DNA from 3 places in the Eggerthella guodeyinii genome. Region 1 is predicted to be linked to each of the others. Evidence: predicted binding sites of a transcription regulator. Region 1 holds the regulator's gene; each other region holds the start of a gene.
The links. The regulator LexA, encoded in region 1, represses DNA repair genes until DNA is damaged. The targets are predictions, from matches to a motif close to CNAACANNTGTTNG.
Positions count from the first base shown of each region.

Region 2: GS424_RS14575 (YeiH family protein) is a predicted target of LexA. The motif match lies at 4,962-4,975, and genes of this name have one in related genera.
Region 3: purD (phosphoribosylamine--glycine ligase) is a predicted target of LexA. The motif match lies at 1,780-1,793, and genes of this name have one in related genera.

Region 1 is NZ_CP063310.1:2,046,864-2,057,325, reverse strand. It holds gene GS424_RS08530 (hypothetical protein) at 1-213, opposite strand, end outside; gene GS424_RS08525 (hypothetical protein) at 224-571, opposite strand; gene GS424_RS08520 (hypothetical protein) at 858-1,316, opposite strand; gene GS424_RS08515 (MerR family transcriptional regulator) at 1,477-1,884, opposite strand; gene dut (dUTP diphosphatase) at 1,945-2,391, opposite strand; gene nrdR (transcriptional regulator NrdR) at 2,393-2,839, opposite strand; gene GS424_RS08500 (ATP-binding cassette domain-containing protein) at 2,946-4,460, opposite strand; gene GS424_RS08495 (hypothetical protein) at 4,859-5,128, opposite strand; gene lexA (transcriptional repressor LexA) at 5,271-5,909, shown strand; gene GS424_RS08485 (signal peptidase II) at 5,967-6,518, opposite strand; gene hflX (GTPase HflX) at 6,505-7,821, opposite strand; gene miaA (tRNA (adenosine(37)-N6)-dimethylallyltransferase MiaA) at 8,020-9,000, opposite strand; gene miaB (tRNA (N6-isopentenyl adenosine(37)-C2)-methylthiotransferase MiaB) at 8,981-10,360, opposite strand; gene GS424_RS08465 (stage V sporulation protein S) at 10,371-10,462, opposite strand, start outside.
Region 2 is NZ_CP063310.1:3,400,190-3,410,651, forward strand. It holds gene GS424_RS14550 (alpha/beta fold hydrolase) at 1-49, shown strand, start outside; gene GS424_RS14555 (ankyrin repeat domain-containing protein) at 10-951, opposite strand; gene GS424_RS14560 (Pr6Pr family membrane protein) at 1,164-1,859, shown strand; gene uvrB (excinuclease ABC subunit UvrB) at 1,979-4,129, opposite strand; gene GS424_RS14575 (YeiH family protein) at 5,095-6,168, shown strand; gene coaE (dephospho-CoA kinase) at 6,265-6,864, opposite strand; gene mnmA (tRNA 2-thiouridine(34) synthase MnmA) at 6,861-7,928, opposite strand; gene GS424_RS14590 (acyltransferase family protein) at 8,261-10,192, shown strand; gene GS424_RS14595 (NCS2 family permease) at 10,349-10,462, shown strand, end outside.
Region 3 is NZ_CP063310.1:30,599-41,060, reverse strand. It holds gene GS424_RS00175 (coproporphyrinogen III oxidase family protein) at 1-434, opposite strand, end outside; gene purD (phosphoribosylamine--glycine ligase) at 434-1,729, opposite strand; gene GS424_RS00165 (adenylosuccinate synthase) at 1,863-3,179, opposite strand; gene GS424_RS00160 (ATP-binding protein) at 3,224-5,404, opposite strand; gene GS424_RS00155 (metallophosphoesterase family protein) at 5,401-6,687, opposite strand; gene dnaB (replicative DNA helicase) at 6,724-8,136, opposite strand; gene rplI (50S ribosomal protein L9) at 8,351-8,902, opposite strand; gene rpsR (30S ribosomal protein S18) at 8,918-9,178, opposite strand; gene GS424_RS00135 (single-stranded DNA-binding protein) at 9,201-9,653, opposite strand; gene rpsF (30S ribosomal protein S6) at 9,715-10,008, opposite strand.

The DNA.
Region 1 (10,462 bases):
GAAGAACGTGCCGTAGTCGAAATTAATCTGGCCCAGAGCCTGACCGATAAGCTCGATGGCCTCGGGCGAGCGCTGGAACGTCACGACAAACTGGCCGTTGTAAGGATTGACCGAAACCTCAAGGAGGTTGCCGCGAGGAACGCCCTCCGGAGCAGCGGGGCATACCTTGTGAAAATTCGCGTTCTCGATCACGTCGAAGCAAGTCGGCTTCATGGCGCACCGCCTAGGCATGGTGCGAGGACTGGGCGGCTTCGGCAGCCTCGGACTGGGAGAGCAAGGGCGCGGCAGCCATGGCCTTGGCATCGGAGAAGAGGTTGAGCAAACGGCCCTTGAACGTGCCATACTTCTCGTCGAATCGGAATTCCACGAGCATATGCGCGTCCTGGTAGTCGGCGAGCAGCGAGCAGTCCAAGTCGCGAGGGACGGACAGGACGAACGTCTCGGTTGTTCCACGGGTGGAGAACTTGGCTCGACGGTAGTCGATGACCTCGACGACCTTACCGGAGGCGTCCTTCTTATCGAACGATTTCGCCTCGAGGCCGAGGCAGACAGCAGACAGTTTCGCGCGCATAATATCACTCCTCAATCCGTTTGCCCAGATCAAGGGGGATATTCTCTTTCTAATACAGCTTTACATAAGACATATTATCAATAAACTATAGTATATGATGAAGGGAAACGAGAGGGATTGGAAACGATTATGCTTATCAGTATTATCGCGGTGACCTTGTGGTGGTGTGGAGATTTGCGTTTCGCTTCGCGCAAACACCCTAATCTCGGCGATAGGTCTCAGACAAAGAAAACGCCGCGGGATCGGTGCGTATCCTGCGGCGTTGTATGCGGTTTGGCGGCGGTTGCTATCCCCAGGTGGACGTTCCGGCGGCACCGGAGCCGACATCCGTCATGGCACCCGTGTAGTCGCCGCTTTCCATCATCTCGAGCACGACGGGCATCATCAGGTAGAACGAGATCGCGTTGAGCGCGAACGCGACGCCGCAGACGGCCATGCCGACGATCGCCGATCGCTTGAGGCGCTGCGCGAGCACCGAGACGTCCGTGTGCTTCGCGATGAGCTTCTTGAGCTTGCGAAACGCGACGATGGCGCAGACGAGCCCGACGCCGCTGAGCAGCACGCCGCCGATGAACAGCGACACGGGCCCGGCGATGCTGGCCACCATGACCATCGTCTGGGACTTCTTCAGCTCGCGTAGGTCGTTCATGTTCGAAGACGGTACCGGAGCGCCGTTGAGCTCCGTTTGACGCTCGGGATCGTGCCCGGGAGGCGGCTCAGGCGGCCTATGTTCGCTATCAGTCATGCATCTTCCTTGTTTCTCGAAATTTCATGGCTTCTGACCTGGGGTTTTATAAACGAGGCTCTGAGAGCCGTTCTAAGGCCCTATCTTGCCTTCGGACGAGTCCTAGGTCATGGAAATCGCGCTTTTTCAACCGGATCTGGCGAGTACTATACCATGAAGGTCATCGAGGACCCCGATCCGTCGACAATTCCACACCTGCGGCGCTCAGCCGCTTCAAACTTTCGTCGAGTTCCGCGCGTTGATACTCGAGCACCGTCTCCTGGGCCCGTACGATGGCCAGCCGCTCGTCGCGCGTCGACGCGCCGCGCCGCTGCAGCTTCACGTAGTATTGGATGCCTTCGATGGACAAGCCGCTTTTCCGCAGCGCGTCGACGAAGTACAGCTGCGCCACGTCGGATTGCGAGAACGTGCGCACGCCGCGCGCATCGCGGGCCAGCTCGGGAAAGAACCCGCACTTGTCGTAGTAGCGGATGGTGAACGCGGAAATGCCCGTCATGTCGGCGACCTCGCTGATGCCGAAGCACGGCAACGTGCTCCGGGCGCTTTCACCGTGCTCGCTCGCATCCATCGGCGTCCCCTTTCGTCCTTGCTTAGAGTTACTCTAAGTGAGCGGAAACGGCGCGACGACCTACAGGCTCACGCCGCTGCTGCCGAAGCCGCCCGCGCCGCGCTCCGTCTCCGGCAGCTTCGCGCATACGTCGAATGAGGCGTCGGGCACGCGCATGATGACGAGCTGCGCGATGCGGTCGCCCCGCTTGATCTCGAACGCGTTCTGCGGATCGAGGTTGACCAGGATGGCCTGGATCTCGCCGCGGTAGTTGCTGTCGATCAGACCGGGCGCGTTGACCAGCGACACGCCGTGCTTGATGGCCAGCCCGCTGCGCGGCAGCACGAAGCCGGCGTAGCCGCACGGGATGGCCACGGCGATGCCGCACGGAACGAGCTTGCGCTCGAAGGGCTTCAACGTGTCGTCGCAGGTGGCGCGCAGATCCACGCCGGCGTCGCCCTCGTAGGCGTACGCGGGAACGGGCAGCTCGGCATCGAGCTGCTGCAAAGGTACCGATACGTGCTCCATGTTAGCGCAATCCCTCCAATGCGGCGGCGAACTCCTCGACGTTGCGGAAGTCCTTGTACACGCTCGCGAAGCGCACGTAGGCGACGTCGTCGAGCTTGGCGAGGCGCACGAGCACCATGTCGCCCAGATCCTTCGATCCGATCTCGTTGCGCGAGGCGTTGCGCAGCTCGGCCTCGATGCTGTCGATGAGCGAGGCGATCTGCTCGGGCCCGATGGGTCGCTTCGCGGCGGCGTTGAGCAGCCCGCGCATGAGCTTCTGGCGATCGTAGGCCTCCGACGAGCCGTCGGCTTTGATGACGATGAGCGGATTGTCGCCCAGGCGCTCGTACGTGGTGAAACGACGCCCGCATTCGAGGCATTCGCGGCGCCGGCGAATGGCCGTGCCGTCTTCGGAAGGCCTCGAGTCGACCACTTTCGACTCTGGATTGCCACAGGAAGGACAACGCATACTTGCTCCTTTGCCGATTTTGGTTCAGCCTAACATACAATATATAGTGGTTCAATCGGCATACCGGATTCGCGCAAAAAACCTGCACGAACCGTGCGCGCCACCCCTACCGAACGGCGCGCACATACGTATCCCCCAGCCCAACCTCCCCTTTCGCCCGTTCGACCTCGAATACCCAGCGCTCGTCCACGAGCGCGTCGAGGAACCGCTCGTCATGCGACACGAGCACAAGCGCGCAGGCGCATTCGCCGAGCACGTCCTGCAGGGCCTCGATCGAGCGGATATCCAGATGGTTCGTCGGCTCGTCCATGACGATGAGATGCGGCGACGAGAGCAGGCTGCGCGCGATCAGGAGCTTGCGCACCTCTCCCGGGCTCAGATCCTCCCCGTCGAGCACGCGCGACGGCGGCGATTCGAGCCGCGCCACGATAGAAAGCACGCGTCCGCGCTCGGCCGGCGAGAGCCCGTGCAGCTCGTCGAGCAGCGCGCGCACCTCGCCGTCGTCTGCCTCCTGCGGAAGGTGCGCGACGCCCTCCGACAGCGTAACCCGGCGCAGGAGGGCTCTGAGCAGGGTGGACTTCCCTGCTCCGTTTCTGCCGACGAGTCCGATGCGGTCCTCGTTTCCCAGGTACAGCTCGGGATGGTGCAGCGCGCGTCCCGCGCCGAGCGGCATGCTGCCGGCGGGAAGGCGGGCGAGCACCTTGCGGGCGGCGGGAGCGGCATCCGTTTCCAGGGAGCCTCGGGCCTCCTTTTTGGCATCGAGGCCTTCGATACGCTTCTCGACGGCCTCGATGCGCTTGTCCATCTGCGACGAGAGCTTGCCCGCCTTGCCGTCCTGCCCGGAATAGACGGCGAGCTTGATCTTCGCCCGCCCGTCGCGATCGTGCCGGTCGAGGTGCCGCGCCGAACGGCGGGCCGACGCGCGGGCGGCGACCCCGTCGCGCCGCGCACTCTCGTTCCTGATGCGGGCAAGCTCCTCGCGGGCTTGGCGGCGCTCCGTGCGCACGGTCTCCTGGCGCAGGTCGAGCTCCCGGCGCGCCTGCGTGTAGGTGCCCGGGATGGCGACAGCCCGTCCCGCCTCGACGAACACGCACGATTGCACGAGACCGTCGAGCAGCGTGCGATCGTGCGACACGAGCAGCCCGACGCCCTTGAACGAGGCGAGCGCCTGCGCGACGAGGGCACGCGTGGGCGCGTCGAGGTGGTTCGTCGGCTCGTCGAGGGCGAGCACCTGCGGCTCCGCGGCCAGCGCGCAGGCGATCTGGATGCGCTTGCGCTCGCCATGGGACAGCGAATCGTAGCGCCACAGCCATTCGTCCTCGATTTCCAGCAGCGCGCGCAGTTTCACGGCCGTCGAGCCGTAGTCGCAGGCGAACTCCTCGAGCGTCGCAGGGGGCAGCGCGGTGGACTGCTCGCATATCGTGCCGCGCGTCCGGGGCGACACCGACCCCCGATCGGGCGGGAGCGCGCCGCACACGCAGCGCGCGAGCGTGCTCTTGCCGGCGCCGTTCGGCCCGACGATGCCCGTCCAGCCGTTCGAGAACGTGAGCGAGACGTCGTCGAGCGCGGGCTCGTCGGCACCTTCGTAGGTATGGGAAAGATGATGGGCGGTAACGAACATGGCGACCTCCGTCTGAGAGGCGCACGGGCGGCTCGGTGCAGCGTTCAGCGATGCCGATGAAGGGAATGCCAAGCGGCTTGGGAAAGCGGATGAAGCGCGAGGCGGAGTCGAGAACGATGGCGAAAGCGCACCCGATGCGGCTGATGGATACCTGCAAGGGGTGAAAAGAGGGCTTTCGTTATCGCTTCATGTTCCTTGTCTCCTTCGCGAGGCGCGCTCGCCTGCGGGTGCGGCGGCGCGGCACGGTTGCTGCTCGGCCGAGTCTACCACGGCGGGCGGAATGCGTAAACCCCCGAATGGACGCGCCTCCGGGGTGGCGGAGGCGCTACGCAGCCACAGAAACGCAGCATCTGTGGGTTATGGAACGGCCGCTGCGGGCCGTGGGAGAACGACGGGCGCTACAGCCCCATGAACAAGCTGGCGAACGCGAGCGCCGCGAACACGCACCCGCCGACGACCGCCTGCCAACGCTGCACGCGGCCGAACGACACGCCTTGCGCCGTGCCCGCGCGCACGGCGGACGCGAACGACGCATCGCCGCGCCCCGCATGCGCGCCGCGCCCGGTTTGGGCCGCGCGCTCGGGAAACGCGATAATGCGCGCCTGCCGAGCAGGTGCCGAATCGAGCTTCGGTTGAAGGGCCGAGGTTCCCTCGACGGGGTATTTCATCTCAAAATTCTTCATTTTATGCCCTCCTGCTCTTGCGTAGAACCTTTGTTCGCGTATATAATAGGTCGAACAAAGGTTCATGTCAATAGAAATTTCATACATTTGTTCGGTAGAAGATAGGGCGGCGACGAAAGGACGATCCATGGCCGAGAAAGTGACGAAGCGCCAGCAAGCGGTGCTCGACTGCATCGAGGAGTGCATTCGGGAGAAAGGGTACGGCCCGACCGTGCGCGAGGTATGCCAGAGCCTCGGCCTCTCCTCCCCCTCCACCGTGCACGTGCACTTGAAGGCGCTCGAGGAAAAGGGCCTCATCAAGCGCGACCCGCTCAAGTCGCGCTCCATCGCGCTCACCTATCCGCTCGAGGACGCTGCGCTGGCCACCAACGTCGTCGCGCCCAGCTTCAGCAACATCGTGAGCGTGCCCCTCGTGGGCAACGTGGCGGCCGGCTCGCCCATCCTCGCCGAGGAGAACATCACCGACACCCTGTCGCTTCCCACCGAGATCGTGGGCGACGCCCCGTCGTTCTTGCTGTCGGTGCGCGGCGAGAGCATGATCGAAGCGGGCATCAACGACGGCGACTACGTCGTGGTCAAGGAGCAGCCCGTCGCGAACAACGGCGACATCGTCGTGGCCATCATCGACGACGGCGCCACGGTGAAGCGCTTCTTCAAGGAAAGCGACCACATCCGCCTGCAGCCGGAGAACTCCACGATGGACCCCATCATCACCACCGATTGCGCCATCGCCGGCAAGGTGGTCGCGGTCTTCCGCCGCCTGTAACGTCGCACGCCGAACCAACGAAACGCCCCGCCGCTCGATGGAAGCGACGGGGCGTTTCTATTTGGCGTCGCGCCTCAACCGGGATGCCAGGTACGAGCCGTACGCCCGGAGGTCGAACGCGTCGCCGTGCGCAAGCGCCAGCGCGACGAAGACGACGAGCGAGACGCTGAGGTAGCAGTCCTTCACGTCGAACACGAACGCCCCGGGAACCTGCAGGAAATCGAGGCTGCCGCCCCAGAACACGCGGTCGACGAGCCCGCAGACGCAGCCGGCCAGGCCCACGGCGAACACGAAGGCCGCCGCCTTGCCCGGCTTCTCCACCGACGCGCGGTAGAACGCGTACGCGCTGAGCGCCAGCGCGATGGCCAGCACGTTGAGGGCGATGGCCACCGCCGGCACGCTGAGCACCTCGATGAAGTTGCCGCCCCAGGTCATCTTCTCGTTGACCGTCGGATAGTACTGCAGGACGTCGCCGACGAGGGAGAAGCTGTACCCCATCCCCCACCGCGCGATGACGAGCTTGACGCCCTGGTCGACCGCCACGAGGAGCGCGATCGACCCGATGAGCGCCAGCCGCCCTCCCGAGGGGGACGGCCTACTCGCCGCCATGCACGAACGGCCTGAACAGCCCGGCGTACGAAGGGCCCGCGAGCATGACGATGCGCGTGCCCGCCTCCTCGTGCGTCTCCGAGAGAATGTGGCAGCGCTCGTGCGCGATGGAGACGAGGTCGCCCCGGCTGTAGGGGATCAGCACGTCGAGGTGCTCGTCCTGCGCCGAGGCGACGCGGGCGACGTGGTCGACGAGCGCGCCCACGCCCTCCCCTGTCGCCGCCGACGCGAACTGCGCCTGCGGATGGCGCGCCTTGAGGGCCGCGAAATGCTCCTCGTCGAGCAGGTCGCACTTGTTGAACACGAGCACGCGCAGCAGGTCCTGCGCCTGGATCTGGCCGAGCACGTCCTCCACGGCGGCGATCTGCGCCTCGTACTCGTCCGACGACGCGTCCACCACGTGCAGCACGAGGTCGGCGCCCGTGATCTCGTCGAGCGTCGACTTGAACGCCTCGATGAGCGTCGTCGGCAGCTTCTGGATGAATCCGACCGTGTCGGTGATGGTGATCTCACGGCCCTCGGGCAGCTCGAACTTGCGCGTGGTCGAGTCGAGCGTGGCGAACAGCTTGTCGTACGCCAGCACGTCCGCATTCGTCAGCCGGTTGAGCAGGCTCGACTTGCCGGCGTTCGTGTAGCCGGCCAGCGCCACCTTGAACATGCCGCTCTCGTAGCGGCTCTCGCGCTGGACGGCGCGCACCTCGGCCAGGTGCTTGAGCTCGCGCTTGATGGACGTGATGCGCTTGCGCACCATGCGGCGGTCGACCTCGAGCTGGCTCTCGCCTTCGCCGAAGCGCGACCCCACGCCGCCGCCCATGCGGTTGGAGGCCAGGTGGGCCCACATGCCACGCAGGCGCGGCAGCAGGTACTCGTTCTGGGCGAGCCGCACCTGCAGCCGCCCCTCTTTGCTGGTGGCGTGCAGGGCGAAGATATCGAGGATGAGCGCCGTGCGGTCGATGACCTTCACGTCGCGGCCCATCGCCTTCTCGAGGTTCGCCTGCTGCGAGGGCGTCAGCTCGTCGTCGAACACCACGAGATCGGCCGCGTGGGCGCGCGCGAGCTCGGCCACCTCGTCGGCCTTGCCCGTGCCCACGAACGTGCGCGGGTTGGGAGCGTCGAGCTTCTGCGTGGTGGAGGCCACCACGTCGGCGCCCGCCGTGTCCACGAGGCGCTCGAGCTCGGCGAGCGACGACGCCAAGGGCCAGGTGGAGCCGGGGCGGTCAACGCCGACGAGCACGGCGCGCTCGCGGCGTTCTTCGGCGACGGGGGTCATGCCCCGCGTGATAACAGATTCGTATTCCGTCATGGATGCAACCTTTCGATGCGAAGACGAGCACGCCGGCATCGGCGTCGGCGCGCGGAGACAGTCGGAAGCGGCGGCGGCCGCTAGAGGAACGCGTGTGCTGTCTGCATGATAGGTGCTCCGATCTTGAACGGTTCGACGGCAGAACCCTGCCTGTGGCTCCGTATCATACCACATGCGCCCTTCCGTCCGGAGAAACCGTCAGGCAACGCCGCCGTCCAGCAGCCCGAGCGCCTCGTCGACGAGCGACGGCAGCTCGCGCCCGGTGGCGTCGAGCCATCGGATGCGCGCGTCCTTGCGAAACCACGTGCGCTGGCGCTTCGCGTAGCGCCGCGTGGCCAGCTTGATCCGCTCGACGGCCTCGTCGAGGGAGACGAGCCCGTCGAGCGCGTCGACGATCTCCTTGTACCCGATGGCCTGAGGCGCTGTGACCCCTTCGCGGAACCCGCTTCTCAGCAGCCCCTCCACCTCGGCCACGAGGCCCGCCTCCACCATGGCGTCCACCCGCGCGTCGATGCGCGCGCGCAGCGCGTCGGGATCCACGGCCAGGCCGAGGAAGACGGCCGGCACGAGCTGCGGGAGCTGCGCGAGCCGGGCGCGCTGCTCGGCGTAGGTCGTGCCCTCCTCGAGCAGCTCGAAGGCGCGCACGACGCGCTTGACGTCGGCTGCCGGGATAAGATCCGCGCTCGCCGCATCGCGCGCGGCCAGCAGCTTCCACAGCGCCTCGGCGCCCTGCTCGCGCGCCACGGCCTGGTAGCGGTCGCGCACGGGGTTGCCCACCTGCTCGCCCGCGGGGAAGTCGTACGCGTCGACGGCCGCGCGCACGTAGAAGCCCGTGCCGCCCGCCAGCACGATGCGCTTGCCGCGGGCGTCGAGGGCGCGGAAGCAGCCGCGCGCGTACTCCTGGTACAGCGCCGCGGAGAAGGGCTCGCCGGGGTCGACGAGGTCGAACCCGTGATGCGGGACGAGGCGCTCGGACGCGGGCAGCTTGCCCGTGCCGATGTCCATGCCGCGGTAGATCTGCATGGAGTCGGCGCTGACCACTTCCCCGCCCAGCTCGAAGGCGAGCGCCTGCGCGAGATCGGTCTTGCCGGACGCGGTGGGCCCGACGACGCAGACCGCCGGGGCGCTCAACGGGAACGGCGCGCCCGCTGCGGCCGGATCAGCGTTCCGGGGCCGCATCGCGCCCGTCCACGACCTCGCCCGCGAGGTACCACGTCTTCGCCTCGTCCACCCGCACGCGCACGATGCTGCCCGCGAGGTCCTCCGCACGCACGTCCACGGGCGCCGGGGCGTGCACGGTCTGGTTCTTCGGGCTCTTGCCCGCCAGCAGGCTCCCGTCGCGCTTCGAAGCGCCCTCCACCAGCACGTCGATCGTGCTTCCCAGGTCGCGCTGGTTCGCCTCGAACGCGCGCTCCTGCACGAGGTCCACGAGGCGGTCGAAGCGCTGCTGGATCACCTCGCGCGGCGTGTCGTCGTCCATGGACGCGGCCGGCGTGCCCTCGCGCTTCGAGTAGATGAACGTGAACACCTGATGGTAGCCCACCTCGTCCACGAGGCGGTACGTGTCCTCGAAGTCCTTCGCCGTCTCGCCGGGGAACCCGACGATGATGTCGGTGGACAGCGCGATGTCGCCCACCGCATCGCGCAGCTTCGCGATGAGGCCGCGGTAGTGGTCGCGCGTGTAGCGGCGGTTCATCGCCGCGAGCACGGCGTCCGAGCCCGACTGCACCGGCAGGTGCAGCGCCGGCATGAGCGAGCGCAGGGTGGCGAACTTGCCGATGACCTCGTCGTTGAGGTCCTTCGGGTGGCTCGTGGCGAACCGCAGCCGCTCGATGCCCGTCCGGTCGAGCGCGTCGAGCACCGCGGCGAAGCGGGGCGAGCCGTACAGGTCGCGCCCGTAGGAGTTCACGTTCTGGCCGAGCAGCGTGATCTCCTTCACCCCGGCGGCCACGTAGCGCTCGGCCTCGGCCACGATGTCCTCGAGGGGCCGCGACTTCTCGCGCCCGCGCACGTACGGCACGATGCAATACGAGCAGAAGTTGTTGCAGCCGATGGTGATGGGCAGCCACGCCGCCCATTCGTGCTCGCGGGCCGTGGGCAGCTCCGTGGGGAACGACGACGCGGCGTCGAGCACCTCCACCTGGTGGCCGCCTTCGGCGAGCGCCGCCTCCAAGAGGCGCGGCAGCGACCCGAGGTTGTGGGTGCCGAACACCACGTCGAGGTGCTTCAGCTCGTCGACGAGCTTCTCGCCGTCGCGCTGGCCGATGCAGCCGCCCACGGCGACGACGCGCTTCGACAGCGGCGTGCCCGCGCGCAGCGGGATGTTCTTGAGCGAGGCCACCTGGCCGTACAGCCGCGTGTCGGCGGCTTCGCGCACGCAGCAGGTCATGAACGCCACGATGTCGGCGTCCTCGATGGTCTCGACCGGCAGCGCGCCCAGCCCCTCGAGCATGCCGGCGATGCGCTCGGAGTCGTGCTTGTTCATCTGGCATCCGAACGTGCGGATGCAGAACGTCAAGTTCGTGAATGGAGTATGCATGCGATTCGTTTCAGCGGGTCTCGGGGGCGGAACGATGGGGATCGTCGCCCAGGGGCTGCGCGACGCCGCGCGTGTAGCGCGGGTCCACCGTGAAGCGGATGG
Region 2 (10,462 bases), 1.4 Mb from region 1:
GCCCGAAGCCTACGCGACGGCCCTCAAAGCGGTGCGCGCGGAGCTGTAGGCGAGGCCGAGGCTCTCAGCGTGCTCGGCGACGAACCGGTTGGCCTGCTCGCGCGTAAGCGCGTCGCCCTCCACCAGGGAATCCAGACGACCGGTCAAGCGATCCCCCGCCGTGAGGCCCGCCGCATCGACGGCGGCGGGGTCGGCGCCGTACGCCGCCAAGAGGTCGATGGACTCCCCCGAGTCGGCAAGCGCCCGCTCCTGATCCTCGGCCGACATGCTTGTCCATCCCACGTTGTCGCACACCAGATGCAGCGGGCGCCCTCCTTCGACATCGAGCAGGCTCGCAGCGTTCGGGTCGGCGCCTGCCTCCAGCAGCACGGACAGCATGCGGGCGGAGCTGTAGTCGCTGCCCGCGGCGCGCGCGAGCGGGCGTTCGGCACCGTACGGGTCGCCGCTCGCCGTGTACGACGGCAGTGGCTCGTTCACGTCGAGGGGCGCTCCCCGCTTCTCGGCGGCCGCGAGCACCGTCTGAGCGCACGGGGCCTCGCCGTAGGCGATGGCCACCTCCAGCAGCGAAGCGAGCGATTCGGGCCCCTCCGACGGGAAGGAGAACGCATCGGCGTCGAAACACGCCTGCAACGCTTCCGGCTCGTGTCGGGTGATGGCCTGGGAGAAGTCGGAGAACTCGTCGCCCTCCCCATCGCCGGCGATCGGAACCACCCACACGAGCACGAACCATACGAGCACGGGCACGCTCACCGCGTACAGCGCGATGGGCACGGCGACGAGCCCGCCCAGTCGTTTGCCTCGCTCGCGCCGCGTCTTCGTACGGCACGCGAACACGATGCTCACGACGGTAGCGGCCACGAACAGCCCGAACGCGACCGCGACCGCGCCCAAGATGACGAACGCAACCGCGCCCAGCACGGACAGCATGACCACGACCGAGAATCCGCCCACGGCCCCTCCCTCCCCTTTGTCGCTTCTCGACCTTCCGATCTCGTCGACATTCTAGCGCACGCGCGCTTCTTGCGGGACGCCGCGCGCGGTGCGACCCCTGCGGCACGCGCCTTACGAATCACCTTCAACGCGGAGATGAGGCCCGATTCTACCCGCGTCCCCGCGCCGAATCGCGCTACCATCGGAGATACGGCAACCCGAGGGGAGCGTTCATGAGATTGAGAAGCCGCGTGGCGTCCATCGCGTTCAAGTGCCTGATCGTCCTGGTAGGAGCCGTAGGCTTGCTCGATCAGCTGGGCCTTTTCGAGGGGTCGTTCAATCCCCGGTTCTTCTTCTACTTCACGAACCTCAGCAACGCGGTTGCCGTCGCCTATTTCATCGGCGCGATCGTTCACCTCGTGTGGCATCCCGGCGACGGCGCCGCGTGGGCGCCGCGGCTCAAGTACGCCGCCCTGATGGCCGTGACCGTCACCTGCCTGGTGGCGACGTTTTTGCTGGGAGGCGGGGTGCGACTGCCCGACGGGAGCTTCAGCTTCGCGGTGCTCGCCTTGCACTACCTCGTGCCCATCGGCTGCGTCCTCGACTGGCTGCTGTTCGACGAGAAGGGCCGCATGAGCAAGACGGGGCCGCTGGTGTGGATGGTGTTCCCGTTAGCGTACTTCGCCTATGCGATAGCCCTGGTCAACCTGTTCGGAGCGAACATGGGCTACGACGGCGCGTCACGCTACCCCTACCCGTTCATCGACATCGACGCGAACGGTGCGGGTACGGTTGCCGTCACCGCGGCGGTTCTGCTGGCCGCGTTCATCGCCCTGGGCTACGCGTACGTGGGCATCGACCGCCTGCTCGCGCGCATCGGCAAGCGCGCAGGCAGGCGCGCCGACGAGAAGCGACGCGACCGAAGCTGAAGCCCCACGCGCGCCGCCGCGCCGTGCGAGACGACGCTGCGGCGCGGGGCGCTCGCCGTGCGAGACGACGCTGCGGCACGAGGCGCTCGCCCCTCACGCTGCCGCGTGCGACGCGATCCCTACGACCTCCGGGCGCTGCCGTAGGCGGCGTTCTTGCGATTGCCGTAGGCGCTGCCCTTGCGGGCGTTCTTCTTGAGGTCCTTCAGCACGTCGTCCTCGCTGCCGCCCTCCACCTGGACGCGCAGCTTGACCACCTGGTCGCGAAGGCGTGCGGCTTCCTCGAAGTCCATGCTCTTCGACGCCGAGGCCATGTCGTCTTCCATCGACTGGATGATGCGCAGCACCTCCTCGCACGACAGCTCGGCCAGCTCTTTGTTCACCTGCTCGGCCGTGGTGGTGCCCATCTCGTCGGTGACGTAGCTCATGATGTCGTTGATGGCCTTGCGGATGGTCTGTGGCTCGATGCCGTGCTCCTCGTTGTACTTCATCTGGATAGCGCGACGGCGCTTCGTCTCGTCGATGGCCAGCGCCATGGAATCCGTCATCTTATCGGCGTACATGATCACCTGGCCCGACACGTTGCGGGCCGCACGCCCGATCGTCTGGATGAGCGAGCGGTGGTTGCGCAGGAAGCCTTCCTTGTCGGCGTCGAGGATGGCCACGAGCGACACTTCCGGCAGGTCAAGGCCCTCGCGCAGCAGGTTGATGCCCACGAGCACGTCGAACTCGCCACGGCGCAGGTCGCGCAGGATCTCCACGCGCTCGAGCGTCGCGATGTCGGAGTGCATGTAGCGCGCCTTCACGCCTTGGTCCAGCAGGTGGTCGGTCAGGTCCTCGGCCATCTTCTTCGTGAGCGTGGTGATGAGCACGCGCTCGTTGCGCGCAGCACGCTCCTTCGACTCGTCGATGATGTCGTCGATCTGCGACGCCGAGCCGCGCACGATGATCTCGGGATCCAGCAAGCCGGTCGGGCGGATGATCTGCTCCACCTGCTGCTGCGACACCTTCTGCTCGTAATCGCCCGGCGTGGCCGAGACGTACACGAACTGGGGGATGCGATCCTCGAACTCGTCGAAGCGCAGCGGGCGGTTGTCCAGGCAGCTGGGCAGGCGGAACCCGTGCTCCGCCAGCGTGATCTTGCGCGAGCGGTCGCCTTCGTGCATGCCGCGGATCTGCGGCACCGTCACATGGCTCTCGTCGATGATGCAGAAGAAGTCCTTCGGGAAGTAGTCGATCAGCGTGTAGGGCGGCTCGCCCGGCTCGCGTCCGTCCATGTGGCGCGAGTAGTTCTCGATGCCGGAGCAGAAGTTCATCGTCTCCAGCATCTCCAGGTCGTAGTTCACGCGCATCTCGAGGCGCTGCGCTTCCAGCAGCTTGCCTTCCTCCTTGAACTGCTGCAAACGCTCGCGCAGCTCGTCGCGGATGGTGCCCAGCGCGCGGTCCATCTTCGGACGCGCGGTCACGTAGTGCGAGGCAGGCCAGATGGGCAGCGCTTCGAACTCGTTGAGCACCTCGCCCGTCACGTTGTCGATCTCGGTGATGGACTCGATCTCGTCGCCCCAGAACTCGATGCGGATAGGATGGTCGGCATAAGGCGGGAACACGTCGAGCGCATCGCCGCGCACGCGGAACGTGCCGCGCTTCTGCTCGTAGTCATTGCGGTCGTATTGGATGTCGATGAGCTCGTGGATGACCTGGTCGCGATCCATGTCCTTCTGCTTGTCCACGAACACGGCCATGCCGGCGTAGTCCATCGGCGAGCCGATGCCGTAGATGCACGACACCGACGCCACCACGATACAGTCGCGCCGCGACAGCAGCGCCGACGTGGCCGCATGACGCAGCTTCTCCACCTCTTCGTTGATGGACGCGTCCTTCTCGATGAACGTGTCGGACGAGGGCACGTACGCCTCAGGCTGGTAGTAATCGTAGTACGACACGAAGTACACCACGGCGTTTTCGGGGAAGAATTCCTTGAGCTCGCTTGCCAGCTGCGCCGCAAGCGTCTTGTTCGGCGCCATGACGAGCGTGGGCTTCTGCACGGCCTCGATCACCTTCGCCATCGTGAACGTCTTGCCGGAGCCGGTGACGCCCAGCAGGTTCTGATAGCGCAGGCCATCCTCGATGCCCTTCGCCAGCTTCTCGATAGCCTGCGGCTGGTCGCCTGCTGGCTCGTACGGCGAAACCACCTCGAAGGGCGTGGCGGCAAGGCGAACCTCGGGCAGCTTGCCCTCCATTTCGATGCCTTCGATATTGGAAAGATGAGCCATGCTGCTCCTTCCGAATAACAGCGGAGCGCCGACGTGTCGGGCCGCGCGACGAAAAATCTCACAAGGGAACCAGTGTAGCACAGCCCCTTCGATATGAACATATGTTCGTTAGTAAATGGTTACGAAACAGGAGGTAGTCCGTGCTCCGAACTCATCCTGCCGCTTTCCAGCCCCTCGGCCGCACCGGAGCGGAGCAACAGCGAGAGCTGCTCGGTTGAGCGCTTCCAGCCGACACCCCTGGTCGAGCCCTCTCTTGACCATCTCGGCGTTGTAGCTTTCCAGGTTCGACAGGACGATGAGCTGAGCTTCGTCTACCTCGCTGGGAACGAGGTTCTCCTCCACGCCCTGGGCGCGGCACTATGCCGACGGCATCGGTCCGTTCGATCCACTGGCTTGGAGAGAGTGTGAAAGAATTGCTTCCCGACCGATCTTTAAAGGAATCGAATTCGACCCCTTTAAAACGCGGGTTGTGCAGCTTTTCCCAAAGACCGAGGAATTCGATGACGTCATGCGTCCTCAACCAGTTCTTAATAACGTCCTTCGGTACGGCACTTTTATATCGTGCGATATCGGTAAGCGACACATAGTCGGCATGAGATTCCCTCGTGTAGAACGTAACTTCGATACCTCGAGCATTGATCTTCTCGCGATCAGGCATGGAGCATGCACCTCTCTAAGGCGTTCCGAAATCTGAGAGGATCTCGCGGATCTTGCAAGCGTGGTACGGGCGACGCGGAACACCGTCGCCATCTATGGACATCCGACCATTCAAGTGATTCGAAGGCGCTTGCACTGGCTCTTTTTCTTGTACTAGCAGTATAGCACATAAATACATACATTTGTTCGTGAATAAAAGAAAACGAGGTGGACTCAGAATTGGCGGCGCTATGGCGGCAGTGATATACTCTCTCGCCGTTAATGACGGATACGGGGCGCGAGCCCCGTTCGTGATAGAAGGACTGATCGTGACCAACGCGCTGAAGAATCTTCCCGGGCTGGCGGTATGCGTGGCCATCGCCGTTCCGTGCTGGTTCGTCGGACAGCTGCTCCCCATCATCGGCGGGCCCGTGTTCGCCATCCTGGCCGGCATGGCCATCGCCGTGTTCTGGAAGCAGCCCACGCGCGGACCCGTGCAGACGGGCATCGCGTTCGCGGGCAAGAAGGTGCTGCAGGCCGCCGTCGTGCTGCTGGGCTTCGGGTTGAACCTCGCGCAGATCGCTCAGGTGGGCATGATGTCGCTGCCCATCATCGGATCCACCATCGCCACGGCGCTCATCACGGCGTTCGTGCTGCACAAGGTGTTGCACATGCCCTCCGAGATCTCGACGCTCATCGGCGTCGGATCGTCCATCTGCGGCGGCTCGGCCATCGCCGCCACCGCGCCCGTCATCAAAGCGCACGACAAGGATGTGGCTCAGGCCATCTCGGTCATCTTCCTGTTCAACGTGCTGGCCGCCCTCATCTTCCCGTCGCTCGGCAACGCGCTGGGCATGTCCAACGAGGGCTTCGGCCTGTTCGCCGGCACCGCCGTGAACGACACGTCCTCGGTGACGGCCGCAGCAGCGGCGTGGGACGGCATGCACCCCGGCTCGAACGCGCTCGACCAGGCCACCATCGTCAAGCTCACCCGCACGCTGGCCATCATCCCCATCACGCTCGTGCTGGGTATCTGGGTGGCGCGCCGCGAGAGCCGCGATCCCGCTGCGCTCGAAGCGCAGGCCCGCAGCGTGGTCAAACCCACCGGCAAGCTCGGCGGCTTCAGCCTGCGCCGCGCGCTGCCCGTGTTCATCGTGCTGTTCCTGGCCGCGTCCGTGATCACCACCGTCGCCGTGGCCGCAGGCATCGACGTCGCGCTGTTCGAGCCGCTCAAGACGCTGTCGAAGTTCTGCATCGTCATGGCCATGGCCGCCATCGGCCTGAACACCGACATCGTGCACCTCGTGAAGACGGGCGGTAAGCCCATCCTCATGGGCCTGTGCTGCTGGATCGCCATCACCGCCGTCAGCCTCGGCATGCAGCACGTCCTGGGCCTCTGGTAACCCGCCGGAAAGCCGGGAGGGTCGCGGCACGGCCCAGACAAAAAAGGGCCCCGGTTCGTCCGAACCGGGGCCCCTCCCACACGTAGCGCTACGCTCTTACAGGTCCTTCGAGTAGTCTCCCCACCAGGCGAGCACCTTGTTGCGCATCTCGTCGGGGGTGCCGTCGTTGTTGAACACCACGTCGGACGCCTCGATGCGGTCGGCGTCGGTGATCTGCTGGGCGATGCGGCGACGCACGTCGGTCTCGTCCCAGCCGCTCTTCACGGCGCGCTCGATGCGCAGGTCGATGGGCGCGAGCACGGCGATCACCACGTCGGCATCGTAGGCGAGCGAAGTTTGGCGGTTCTTGAACACCGAGTGCTCCACCACCACGGCCTTGTGGCCCTCGGTCTCCAGCTCGGCGATGCGGTCGGTGAACGCTTCTTCGATGCGCGGCAGCGTGATGCGGTTGAGCTTGCGCGTTTCCGCGGGGCTCACGAACGCCTTGGCGGCCAACGCGCGGCGATCGATCTCGCCGTCGGCTCCCAGGATATCCTCGCCGAACGTCTCGACGAGCTCGGCCTTCACCGTATCCCACGTGAGGACGTCGTGGCCTACCTGGTCGAGATCAATGTTCGGCAAACCCTGCTCGACGAGCACCTTGCGGGCCGTGGACTTGCCGGCTCCCATGCCGCCGATGATGAACAGCTTCTTCATGCGTGCACTACCTCCTCAATCATGCCGCCTCCCAATACGGTATCGCCGTCGTAGAGTACGGCGTATTGGCCCGGCGCCGTGGTTGGCTGCGGACTCCGCAGCGCGATCGATACGCGCTGGTTGTCTTCCGGCTCTATGATACACGCACAGGGACGGCTCCGGTAGCGAAGTTTCACCATCGCGTCATACGGGTCGCCGAGCGTTGGAAAAGCCTGCCAGTTCATGGCGCCCACCACCACGCCGTCGATGAGCGTGTCGTCGACGAACCCCACCACGAGCTCGCCGGTCGAGGGACGCTTCTCCACCACGTAATACGGCTCGGGACCGGCCACGCCGATGCCCTTGCGCTGCCCCACCGTGTAATTCGACAAACCGTCGTGGCGGCCGAGCACCGTCCCCGCGCGGTCCACGATCGCGCCAGGCGCGTCTTCCACGCCATGCGCGCGCAAGAACGGCCGGTAGTCGCCCTCGATGAAGCAGTTGTCCTGGCTCTCGGCCTTCTCAGCCACGACGAGGCCCAGGTCGGCCGCGATCACGCGCACCTCCGCCTTCGTCATGGCGCCAAGCGGCAGCACGAGGCGCGCCAGCTGCTCCTGGCTCAGCAACGACAGCATGTAGCTTTGATCCTTACGGGCGTCGAGGGCCGTCTTCACCACGAATCGGCCCGAGTCGGCAAGGCGGGCAATGCGCGCATAGTGGCCGGTGGCGATGCGCTCGCATCCGCACTCGTCAGCGGCGCGCAGCAGCGTGGGCATCTTGCAGCGCGCGTTGCAGCCCACGCACGGGCTGGGCGTGAGGCCGTCCGCATACGACGAGACGAAAGGCTCCACCACGCAACGCTCGAAGGCGTCGACGCACGACGGCACCACGTGGGGAATGCCCAGTTGGGAGCACACGGTTGCCGCGTCGGCCACCGCGCGCTCGGTGGCGGCGTTGTCGCGGAAGCGGCACGTGACGCCCACCACTTCGTACCCGGCGCGCATGAGCAGCGCCGCCGACACCGCGCTGTCCACCCCGCCGCTCATCCCGAGCGCGATGCGCCCGTTCCCTCGATCGTCCGACACGCGGCACGTCCTTTCCCGTCGCGCGGACGCCTCGCACGCGCCCGCGTTCGCCTGGTTCGCCCCCAGTATAAAGGAAGCGGGGAGTTCTTGGGGACGAAGCCTCCCTTTGGCACAGGCGCGCCACGCGCCCGGCGCGAAGGGAGACGCGCAAACTCGCACGCCGTTGCCGAGCCGAAAAGCCGACGGCGAAACCGATGTTTCAATATTTCGTGGAAAGACCTGTCTTCGCGATCCATTACCGCTACAGCGCCGTCCCGTTGTGCAAACATTGCTATACTGAAAACTTGCGCCTTACGCGCTGAGAGCTGCTATGCAGGAGGGTCATACTAAAGATGCCGGGGACGAAATCACGCTACATTCCTGCGCTCGACGGATTGCGCGCATTCGCCGTCCTCGCCGTCATCGCCTACCACCTGGGCATGCAATGGGCCCCGGGCGGCCTGTTGGGCGTCACGGTGTTCTTCGTGCTGTCGGGCTATCTCATCACCAGCCTGCTGCTCATCGAATGGGACAACACCGACACCATCAACCTGCCGCAGTTCTGGCTGCGTCGCGTGCGGCGGCTTATGCCGGCCATCGTGCTGGTCATCGTGTGCACGGCCGCGCTGTGCGTGCTGCTCGATCACAGCCTGCTCACGAAACTGCGCGAGGACATGTGGGCCGCGCTGCTCTGGGTGACGAACTGGTGGTACATCTTCCAGGACGTGTCGTACTTCGACGCGCTGGGCGCCCCGTCGCCGCTCACCCACTTCTGGTCGCTCGCCATCGAGGAGCAGTTCTACCTCATCTGGCCCGTCGTGCTGCTCGTCGCCCACAAGCTGGGCGTGAAGCGCACCACCATGCGCAACGTCACCCTCGCGGTGGCCTTGCTGTCCGCGCTCGAGATGGCGCTGCTGTACAACCCGCTGGACGACCCGAGCCGCGTGTACTACGGCACCGACACGCGCGCGTTCTCGCTGCTCATCGGCGCATGGCTCGCATTCGTGTGGCCTTCGCACCTGCTGGGCGCTCAGGAGGGCGTGCACCTCACGAAGCAGGTGCGCAGCATCCTCGACGGCGTGGGGCTCGCCGCGCTCGTGGCGCTTCTGGGCCTCATCGTGTTCGTGGACGGCTTCTCGCCGTTCCTCTACCGCGGCGGCATCCTGCTGGCCTCCATCCTCACCGCCATCGTCATCGCGGTGATGGTGCATCCCGCCAGCCTCCTCGGACGCATCGCCGGAGTGAAGCCGCTCGTGTGGATCGGCCTGCGCTCGTACGGCATCTACCTGTGGCACTTCCCGTTGTTCCTGCTCATGAACCCGCGCAACTTCACGGGCGAAACGCCGTGGTGGATGTACCTCGTGCAGGTGGCCGTCGTGTTCGCCTGCGCCGCATTCTCGTACCGCTTCGTGGAGAACCCCCTGCGCAAGGGCGCCATCGGCACGTTCGTGAAGGGCGTGCGCGAGCACACCATCGACCTGCGAGACTGGATGACCCGCCATGCGCTGCTGTACGGTGCCGGCGCCCTGGTCGTCATCGTGGCCGTCGTCGGCCTTATCGTCGTGCCTCCCACCTCGGCCATCGGTGCCGCCGACCTGCTGAAGGACGACCAGGCCCACACTTCGCAGATGCCCGAGCTGCCCGTCGACGACACGGCGGCCGAGCCGCCCAAGCTCGACGTGCTCATGATCGGCGACTCGGTATCGGTGCGCGCCATCCCGCAGTTCGAGGAGGCGTTCCCCTACGGCGCCCTCGATGCCGCCGTGAACCGCCAGCTGTACGCCGGCCAGGAAACGTTCGACTTCTACAACGAGCAGAACATCGTGGGCGGCGTGGTGGTGTTCGCCCTCGGCACGAACGGCGCGGCGAGCGACGAGCAGCTCGACGAGCTCATCGCGGCGGCCGGCCCCGATCGTCAGGTGTTCTTCGTGAACACGCGCAGCCCGCAATCGTGGGTCGGGCAGACCAACGGCGCCATGTTCGATGCGACCGACCGCCACGACAACGTGCACGTGATCGACTGGTACACCGCAAGCGCCGATCACGACGAATACTTCGACGGCGACGGCACACACCTCACCGAGGAGGGCGCGCAGGCCTACATCGGGCTCATCCACGACACCGTGGAGCCGCTGCTGCCCGAACACGCCGAAAGCGACGAGGCCGCGGTGGTCAAGTCGCCGCTGGAGCTGGCCTCCGAAGACGCGCAGAAGGCCGCGTCCGACGCCGTGCATGCCCTCGTCGCCAGCGCGGCGAAGGGCATGGCACCCCAACCCCAGCAGTAGCGCAACGGCGACGACCGTCCGACCCGTCCAACCTCCCCAATAGAATGCGGAAACCCTTTCCGTTTCGTAATCGGCCCTGTACAATGCGAAAGTGGCAGTGTACAAAGGGGGATTTCCTGCTAAGCAGGCCCACACGAATCACGAGGGGGTTTATTCATGCTGGACAAGTTCTTCAAGATTTCAGCGAGAGGGAGCACCGTCTCCACTGAGATCATCGGCGGCTTGACGACGTTTCTCGCCATGTCGTACATCATCGCGGTCAACCCGGCG
Region 3 (10,462 bases), 2.0 Mb from region 1:
CTCAGGCGCTGGACGCGACCCTGCAGCTTGTCCAGGTAGCTGGGGATCAGGTGGTTCGGGTTCGTCTCGCTCGACACCTCGCCGATGGAGAACGTCTCGCGCGCCAGGTCGATGGTGTCGCACAGCTCGTCGATCATGATGGTGGGCGTGCCGCCGCCCACGTACAGGCTGTCGAAATCGTAGCCCAGCTCCTTCAACATGAGCATTTCCTTGCGCATGTTGGCGAAGTAGGGCACGGCGCGGTCTTCCGCGAACGGGAAGCGGTTGAACGAGCAGTAGGGGCACAGCCGCTCGCAGAACGGCACGTGCATGTACAGCATGTACTTCTGGCCGGGAACCGGGCCGGGCACACGCCGTTCCTGCGTCGGCTCGAGGCGCAGGTAGTTCTTCGTGCATTGACGCACGACGGAGGTGAGCAAACGTTCTGAAAGCATTAGTTCTCCCACGCGGCACGCCCGGCGGCGGCGCGTTTTCCGATATCGCTGCGGTATTGTTTGCCCTCGAAGTTGATGAGGTCGCACGCTTCGTACGCCTTCTCGCGAGCATCGTCGAACGAATCGCCCAGCGCCACCACGTTCAGCACGCGGCCGCCGGCGGTAACCAGTTCGTCGTCGAAATTCTTGGCGGTGCCGGCATGGAACACCGTCACGCCCTCGATCTCCTCGGCGTCGTCGATGCCGAGGATGACCTTGCCCTTCTCGTACGCACCCGGATAGCCCTCGCTCGCCAGCACCACGCACACGGCCCACTGCTCGGACCAGCGCAGGTCGATGTCGTCGGGACGGCCCTCGGCAACGGCCAGCATGATGTCCACAAGGTCGGACTCGAGGCGCGGAAGGACCACCTGCGTCTCGGGATCGCCGAAGCGCGCGTTGAACTCGAGCACCTTCGGGCCCTGGGGCGTCAGCATGAAGCCGCCGTACAGCACGCCGCGGTAATCGTTCGCGAACGGGTCGCGCGCCGTGGCGGCGGCGGAGCGTTCCATGATCTCGCGCATGGCGATAAGCTCGTCGGGCTCCACGATGGGCACCGGCGAGTACACGCCCATGCCGCCCGTGTTGGGGCCGCGGTCGCCATCGAACGCGCGCTTGTGATCCTGCGCCGTCACCATGCAGTGCGCCTTACCGCCCGTGACGAACGCGAGCAGCGAGCACTCGGGGCCGGTGAGGAACTCCTCGACCAGCACCACGTTGCCGGCGTCGCCGAACGCGCCGTCGAAGCAGGAGCGCACGGCGTCTTCCGCGTCCTCCAGCTCCTCGGCCACGATGACACCCTTGCCCGCGGCCAGGCCGTCGGCCTTCACCACGATGGGAGCGCCCAGCTCGCGCACGTAGGCCAGCGCCGGCTCGAGCTCGGTGAAGCTCGCATAGCGCGCCGTGGGGATGCCGTTGGCGTCCATGAATTCCTTGCTGTACGTCTTGCTGCCCTCGAGCTGCGCGCCCTGCGCGTCGGGGCCGAACACGGCGGCGCCCTCGGCGCGCAGCACGTCGGCCACACCCGCCACGAGCGGCGCTTCCGGACCGATGACCACGAGGTCGATGGCATGCTCGCGCACGAACGCGAGCACGTCCTGACCATCTTCGGCGTTCAGGCCCGCAACGTTCTGGGCGATGCCGTCCGTGCCGCCGTTGCCCGGCGCCACGTACAGGTTGTCGGTACGCGGGGACTTCGCCAGCGCCCACGCGATGGCATGTTCGCGACCGCCGCCACCCAATACCAAGATGTTCATATCAGGTCCTTTCAAACCCAAAAGCATTTCGATGGTCCGATGTTTCACGTGAAACATTTGTTCCCTTATCGCACGCTTTTGCGACGATTTGTTTCACGTGAAACATCGCGATGTCCTACAGGTCGTCGCAGCGTTACCGATCCCAGCCGCGCATGATGGTTTGGTCGCGATCGGGGCCGACGGCGATGATGCTGACCGGCACGCCGGTGATCTTCTCCAGGTACTCGACGTAGCGCTGGGCGTTCTCGGGAAGCTCCTCGAACGTGCGGCACTCGGTGATGTCGACGCCCTTCCAACCCGGAAGCTCCTCGTACACGGGCTTCGCGTGGAACAGCACGCTCTGCTGCATCGGAAAGTAATCGTACACCTTGCCGTCGCACTCGTAGGCCGTGCACACCTTGATGGTGTCGAAGGCCGACAGCACGTCGAGCTTCGTCAGCGCCACGTCGGTCAGGCCGTTGACCTCGGCCGCGTAGCGCGCGATGACCGCGTCAAACCAGCCGCAACGACGCTTGCGCCCCGTGGTCACGCCGAACTCGTGGCCCACCTTGCACAGCAGTTCGCCGACCTCGGCCTCCTCGCCCGTGCCGCCGTCCTCGGGGAAGCGCTGCTCTGTGGGGAAGGGGCCCTCGCCCACGCGCGTGATGTAGGCTTTCTGGATGCCCAGCACGCGGTCGATGACCGTGGGGCCCACGCCCGTGCCCGTGGCGGCGCCGCCGGCGCAGCACGACGAGGACGTGACGTAAGGGTACGTGCCGTGATCGATGTCGAGCAGCGTGCCCTGCGCGCCCTCGAACAGGATGGACTTGCCGTTGCGCACGGCCTCGTTCAGCAGCTGGGCCGTTTCGGCCATGTACGGCTTGAGGATGCGCGCATAGGGGAGGTACTCGTCGCAGATCTCTTCGACCGTGTAGGTGTGCAGGCCGTAGATCTTCTCGAGGATGGGGTTCTTCTGCGAAAGCACCGCTTCAAGCTTGAGGCGGAATATCTTCTCGTCCAGCAGGTCCTGGATGCGGATGCCCTTGCGGGCCACCTTGTCCTGATAGCAGGGGCCGATGCCGCGCTTCGTGGTACCGATCTTGTTGTCGCCCAGGCGCTTCTCGTCGGCGCCGTCGAAATCCTTGTGGTACGGCATGATCACATGCGCGTCGCACGAGATCTTGAGGTTCTTGCAGGAGATGCCTTCGGCTTCCAACATGGCCATCTCTTTGATGAGCACGCCCGGATCGACCACCACGCCGTTGCCGATGACCGGAACCGCATGCTCGTACATGACGCCGGAGGGCATGAGGTGCAGCGCGAGTTTCTTATCACCGTGGATGACCGTGTGGCCCGCGTTGTTTCCGCCCTGGTAGCGCACCACGTAATCGTATTCGCGCGCGATCAGGTCGGTGACTTTGCCCTTGCCTTCGTCGCCCCACTGGGCGCCAATCAGAACCGTGCTCGGCATGTCTGTTTGTCCTTTCGGTGTTTGAATCGCAGACTCACAGTATATTACAGTTCGACTTCATTCAGGGTCGGATCGGCTTCCCTCATCGTCTCGACGATTTCTTCATGGCAGGTGAACAGGATCACCTGGCGCATGCGGGCGAGCTCGGCCAGCGCGCGAGCGGCGCCGACGCGCCGGGACGAGTCGAAGTTCACGAGGATGTCGTCGGCCAGGATGGGCACAGCGCGACCCACGTTGTCGGCGGTCATGAGCAGCGCGATGCGCAGCGCGAGGTACAGCTGCTGGCACGTGCCCAGCGACAGATGGCCGGGGTCGCGCGTCGTCTTCACCGCATCCGTCACCTGCAGGCGACCCTCCGCGGTGAGGCTCACCTTCGTCCAACGACCGTCGGTCATAAGCGACAGCAGACGGCTGGCCTGGCGATACACTTCCGGCTGGCTCTTGCTCTCCCAGGTGGCGATGGCCGATTCCAGCATGCGGCGCGCCAGCAGCAGGCGCGCGTAATCCTGCGCGCTCTCGTCCTGGCGCGTGCGAATCTGCTGGTAGAGCAGCTTGTACTCGTCGAAGTCGCGCAGGTGCTCGGCATGGGAAAGCTCCTGCTTCAGCTCGCCGTAGCGACGGTTGAGCCCTTCGCTCGTCTCCAGGAGGCCCATGCGCTGCTGCGACTTCTGCGCGATGGCGTCGTCGATGGCGTCGATGGTGCGCTCGGCGCGCAGGTCGATGCGCTCGTACAGCCGCCGGCGCTGGCGTTTCGCGGACGCGAGGTTTTCCTCGAGCGCGCTGCGGCGCGACACGAGCGCCTGCAACCGCTGTTGGAACAGGTTGTTCTCGACGCGCAGATCCTTCGCCTCGTCGAGCAAGGTGCGCGAGCGGCGCAACGACCCCTGCGCTTCGCCCAAGCCGGCGGCGTCGAGCTGGGCGCGGGCGCGATCCCTGAAGGCGGCTTGGCTCTCAAGGCACGCTTCCAGCTTCTTCTTGTCCTGCAGCATGACCCACTGGGCATCCTGCTTGCGCGCCTCCTTCGCCTCCTCCTCCTTGTTGGGGCGGAACAGCATCACCATCGCGGCGAGGGCCAGCATGATGGCGAACACCACGAGGCCGATGCCGAGGGCCGTGAACGACAGGCTGGTGATCTCGCGACCGTGGACGAACAGCGGCAGGCCCGTGCATACGAACATGAGGGGGAGCACGATGGACAACCCCACCTGCACGCTGCGCTGACGGCGCGCGCGGTCGCGCTGGGCGCGTTCGTCGGCGGTTTCCAGCAGCGCTTCGTACGCCGCCTTCGACGTGGCGAAGTTGTCCTGCGCCAGATCGACGGCGTGCTCGCATTTCGCCTCGTCGACCGCGAGCGAGTCGATTTGGTCGCGCAGGGCGCGCTCCTCCGACGTGCCCAGGTTCGCCAGCTCGGATGCGCCGCGAGCCTGCGCGCGATGAGTCGCGACGAGCGCGTCCTCCTCGTCGTGCAGCGATGCCACCTGATCGGTCAGCGAGTCTATCTCGTGATCGAGCTTCTCGATGTTCGCGCGCTGGGCGGCCAGCGTCTCGATGGCGGTGTTCAGCGCGTCGAGGCGCGAGAGCAGCTCGTTGCGCTGCGGCTCCAGCTCGCGGAACTCCTTGTCCTGCCGCTTGAAGCGCTCGGCTTCGTCGGCGGCGGCCGTCATCTTGGCGCGCAGCTCGTTCTGCTGCGTCGTGAGATTGGCGATGGAATGCTCGATGCCGGCGGCGCGCGAGGTGTATTCCGCGAGCTTGTCCTGCACGGTCGCCAGCGCGTGGGCGGGCGAGGCGCCCGTGCCCGAGCCGGCGGTGAGCAGCTTCGCCGTGACGTCGGTGGTGTTGCGCAGCGTCCGCAGCTCGTCGCTGGTCAGGGAGAACATCGTCTGGAAGGTTTCCTTGTCGATGTCGGCCACCAGCGATGCGTCGCCCTGGAGCCCCTCGCTGTTGCGGACGCGAGAAAGCTCGAGCTCGTTGGAGGACGGGCCGTCGGCCTCGGCGAAGAACAACGACCCGGCGCGATCGGCGTTCGACGGCTTATAGGTGTTGCGGCTGCCGCGCGCCTCTTCCCACCCGAACAGCACGCCACCCACGAACGACGCGAGCGTGGTCTTGCCCGCCTCGTTCGGGCCGTACACCACGTTGAGGTGCGGGGCGAACGGGCCCACCGCCTTGTTGGAGAACGCCCCGAAGCTGACGATCTTGATGCGTTCGAGATAGGACGGCCTCATTGGTCATCATCCTGAGCGAGCAGGTCGAGCACGAGATTCTCGGCGGCCTCGGCGAACTTGTCGATGTTGCGCGTGTAGGCGCTGGGCAGCTGGATGTTCTTCCTGATGAACTCGTCCTGCAAGAAGGCGATGGCCTCGTCGGGATTGCGGCGCTGCGCGTCGGCCACCTGCAGGAACACGGCGGGGAACAGCCCTTCGCGCCGCAGCGCCTCCTTGTCGCGCGGCGGCACGGTAAGGTTTTCCAGCGCGTCGCAGAAGAACGCGGGGTACGCGTCGTTCACGTGCTTGCGCAGGCCGGCCAGCACGTCCGCGCGGTCGAGCATGGCGTGGAGCGGCGTATCGCCCTCGAGGGCGATACGCACCACCATCTCCTCGCAATGCGCCTTGCCGTTCTCGCGGAACAGCTCGCGCATGATCTTGTCGGTGATGGCCGGCAGGTTCGCGCAATCGGCCACGTCGATGCGCATGCGCTGCCACACGACGCTGGCCGTGGGGATGAACTCGATCTCGTTCGCCGCGCCTTCCCTGAGCGTGACCTGGTACACGCCGCGCTCGCCCGTCTCCTTGATGTCGCGGCCCTGGATGCAGCCCGAGAACACGAGCCGCGGGTCGTCGAAGGATGGGTAGGCGTACTTCATGTGGATGTGCCCGAGCGCCCAGTAGTCCATGCCGGCGCGCATGAGGACGGCGGGATCGACCGGGGCTTTCACCGGGTCGAGGTTAAGGCCGGTGTGCAGCAGGCCCACGGCGAACGGCGCTTCGGCCGCGCGCGGATGCTCGGCGGCCAGGGCGCGCTCGGCGGCTTCGCGCGTGACGCCCTCGGCGATGCATTCGTCCATCGGCCACGTCTGGTTGTAGTAGCCGCGCCCGCCGATCAGGCACAGCGGATCCCCGTCGCGCTCCACCAGCGCGAAGCCGGGACGGTCGCCCGGCAACATGACGGCGCCTGCGGGCAGCGAGAAGAAATCGTGCTGCCACGAGGTGTAGGGATCGTGGTTGCCCGTGACGAGGTACACCGGGATGCCCGCCTCGTCGAGCCGTTCCAACCCGCCGAAGAAGTGCAGGTAGTCGCCGTACGACGGGCGCGCAGAATCGAAGATGTCGCCCGAAACGACGACGAAGTCCACGTCGCGCGCGATGGCCGCGTCGACCACGCGATCGTACGCCTCCGGAATGGCAGTGAGCAGGCGGTTCGCCCACTTGGACGAAAGCGCGCGCAACCCACGGAACGGCGCCCCCAGATGGAGGTCCGCTGCATGGATGAATGTGACGCGTTTCGGCATGTGCCCAGTGTACCGCGAAACGGCTCAACAGGGGCTTTACATATAGCCGCCCGCGCGCGAATCGTCGATGAAATCCATGAAGCGCGTGTACTCCGCGTTGAAGGCCAGGGGGATGTCGCGCGTGGGGCCGTTGCGGTGCTTCGCGACGATCAGCTCGGCCGAGCCCAGGTCGGGACGGTCTTCGCTCTCGGCCTCGATCTCGTCCATGCTTCGATCGATGAACATGACGATGTCGGCGTCCTGCTCGATAGAGCCCGATTCTCGAAGGTCAGACAGCATCGGGCGCTTCTTGCCACGCATCTCCACCGCACGGGACAGCTGCGACAGGGCGATAACGGGCATGTCCATTTCCTTCGCGAGCACCTTGAGGCCTCGCGAGATCTCGCCGACCTCGACGGCGCGGTTGCCGTCCTTGCGCGACTGCGGCGGCGACATGAGCTGCAGGTAGTCGACGATGATGATGCCTTTTTCCGCAGAGCGCAGCTCGCGGCGGGCCTTGGCGCGCAGCTCGAGGATGGACAGCGACGGCGTGTCGTCGATGTACATGTCCAGCTTCGACAGCGTGTTGGACGCATCGGCGATAGCGCCCCAGTCCGACTCCTGCACCTGGCCGGCGCGCAGGCGCGACAGGTTCACGCGGGCTTCGGCGCACAAGATACGCTGTACCAGCTGCGCCGCGCTCATCTCGAGCGAGAGGAAGGTGACGGTGGCGCCCGATTTGGCGGCGTTCGTGGCCAGGTTCAGCGCGAACGACGTTTTGCCGACGCCGGGGCGAGCCGCGAGGATGACGAGGTCGCCGCCGCGGAAGCCGTGGAACAGGTCGTCCACGTCTTTGAACCCGCTGGGGATGCCGGCCATGGCGTCCTTCTGCTCGGCCAGCTTCGTCAGCTCCTCGAACGCCTCGGTGAGCAGCACGTCCATGCGCTTGAACGCGGACGAAACGCGCTTCTCGGTGACGTGGAACAGCGTCTTCTCGGCTTCTTCGACCACGACGCCCAGATCGTCGGGGGCATCGTAGGCCAAGGCCTCGATCTCGCCCGAAGCGCGGATGAGGTCGCGCAAGATGGACGTGCGCTTGACGATTTCCAGGTGGTTCTGCCAGTTGGTGAGCGCGAAGGTGTTGTCCGCAAGCTCGATGAGGTACGCTTTGCCGCCCACGGCTTCAAGCTGGCCCATGGCCTTCAGGTTGTCAGCGAGCGAGATGTGGTCGATGGGGATATGACGCACGTACAGGTCCATCATGGACTCGTAGATATGCTGATGCGCGAAGCGGTAGAAGTTCTCCTTCACCAGCTTCGGCGCCACCTCTTCGATGGCCTCCTGGTTCAGCATGCAAGCGGCGAGGACGGACCTTTCCGCTTCGATGTTCTGGGGATCGATCTTGCGACGGTCGGATGCGGCGCCATCGTCAGGTGCGAAGTCGGCGCTGTACGGCGCGGGTGAAGACATGCTCAAACTCCCTCTCGAATTGCGTGAATCCCTATGATACTGCAACGGTTATCGCAGGTCATTAGTTATTTTTGTGCAGCGTTTTCCCTCGCGGGCGTTATCCACCGACATAGGAAAACCCCCTCCGAGCACCATCAGGGCGAAGGGGGTTTTCCACTGTTTCCACAACCGTCGGTTGTGGATAAGTATTTTTTCCGAGCGGACGCTCCGGCTGCTATTCAGCGGCCTCGGCGGTCTCCTCTGCGGGAGCCTCGACGGCTTCTTCAACCGTCTCGACGACCTCGGCCTCAACCTCGGCCTCGGCCGGGACGGCCTCGTCGTCGGCACCGCCGACGAACAGCTTCACCGTCGTCTTGATGTCGCGGTACAGCGAGATCGTAACCTCGTGCTGACCGGACGTCTTGATGGCGTGGCCCAGCTCGATGCGACGGCGGTCGACGTCGACGTCCGTCGCGGCCTTGATGGCGTCGGCGATCATCTGAGCGGTTACGGAACCGAACAGCTGACCCTCTTCGCCCACCTTGGCTTCGACCTTGACGAGCACGCCGTCCAGCGTCTCCTTGATCTTGGCGGCATCGCCCACGCGGTTCTCTTCGCGCTTGGCGATGTTGTGCTTACGCTGCTCGAGCTGCTTCAGGTTGCCCTTCGTAGCGAGGATGGCGGCCTTCTGCGGGAGCAGGTAGTTGTTGGCAAAACCGGGAGCCACGTCGACGACGTCGCCCTCACCGCCCTTGCCCTTCAATTCTTGGAGCAGGATGACTTTCATGGTTCCTCCTTGCGCCTAGCGACTGCGGCGGTCGCCGCGGCCGCTGATGGCGGGAACCGCGTAGGGCATCAAAGCCATCTCGCGAGCGCGCTTCACGGCGTTCGCGATGTCACGCTGGTGCTGGGTGCAGGCACCCGTCACGCGGCGCGGCTTGATCTTCCCGCGGTCGGTAACATACTTGCGCAGCATCTGGGTATCTTTGTAGTCGATGTACTGCGTGTCCTCTTTGCAGAACTGGCAGAACTTGCGACGCGGCTGCTTCGCGTAATCGGACATTGTCTAACCTCTTTCGTATCGCTTAAAACGGGATATCTTCGTCATAGACCGAAGAAGAGGCATCAACCACCGGTGCGGCAACCACGGGAGCGGCTGCGGGAGCGGAGTAACCGCCGCCCATGCCGCCGCCGTACGACGACGAATCGTTGCGGCTCGACATGAACTCGAGCTCGTCGACGATCACTTCGATCTTGCTGCGCTTCTGGCCCTCGCGCTCCCACTGGCTCCAGCGGAGCTTGCCCTCGATGGACACCTTGGTGCCCTTGTTGAGGTAGCGCGAAAGGCTTTCGGCGCGCGCGCCGAACATCGTGCAGTCGATGAAGTTCGGATAATCCTCCCACTCGCCCGTCTGCTGGTTCTTGCGGCGGTCGTTGACCGCCACGCCGAAGCCGAGCACGGGAAGCCCGCTCGCGGTGGAGCGAAGCTCGGGGTCGCGGGTAAGGTTTCCGCTGATGATAACTCGGTTGATGCTCATGTGTGTCTACCTCTTCTCATGCCGGACGCTGGGTTGTCGCCCAGGCCCTCTACGTCGTCTCCTAGTCGCGGTCCGTGCGCTTGACGATCATGTGGCGTTCCACAGCGTCGGTAATACGCAGAACGCGATCGAGTTCGGCAACGTCAGCGGGATCGGCGTGGAAATCGATGAGAGTGTAGTCACCATCGGTCAATCCGTTGATCTCGTAAGCGAGTTTACGCTTGCCCCAGTTGTCGACGTTGTCCACCGTGCCCTTGGCATCAGCGATCGTGGTGTCGATACGCTTCATAACAGCGGCGCGGGTTTCCTCGTCGATAGACGGAGCGACAAAAAACAGCAATTCATAAGCCTTCATCAGCTCACCTCCTTTGGTCTTTACGGCCCCGGTGCTGAGAAGGCAAGATTGCCGGGGCAGGATTAGCCCGACTATTCTAGCAAACGGGAACGGAAACGACCAACACAATCTTTCCGCTCATCGTTTCCGCACCGTTTCGCCACACTTGCCTTGTCCCAACATCGTGCCGAACTTACATGATTCCATGATAGCAACCCCGTCTTACGCGGCGATGGCGCGTTTCTAGCACGCATCTTTCTCAATCTTGCGCGTTTCCAACGTCCAGCGAACGCGGATCGCACGCGCCGTGCCCACGTTTCCAACGCGGATTGCACACGGCGCGCCCGTCGTTCTCACGCGCATCCAACGCCGCGCCCGTCACACGCCCCGTTCGTGCGCCGTATCCCGGCATAAAAAAGCCGCGGCCCAGGTGGGAGCCGCGGCATGCGTTTCGTCACGCGCTGTGGAAAACGAG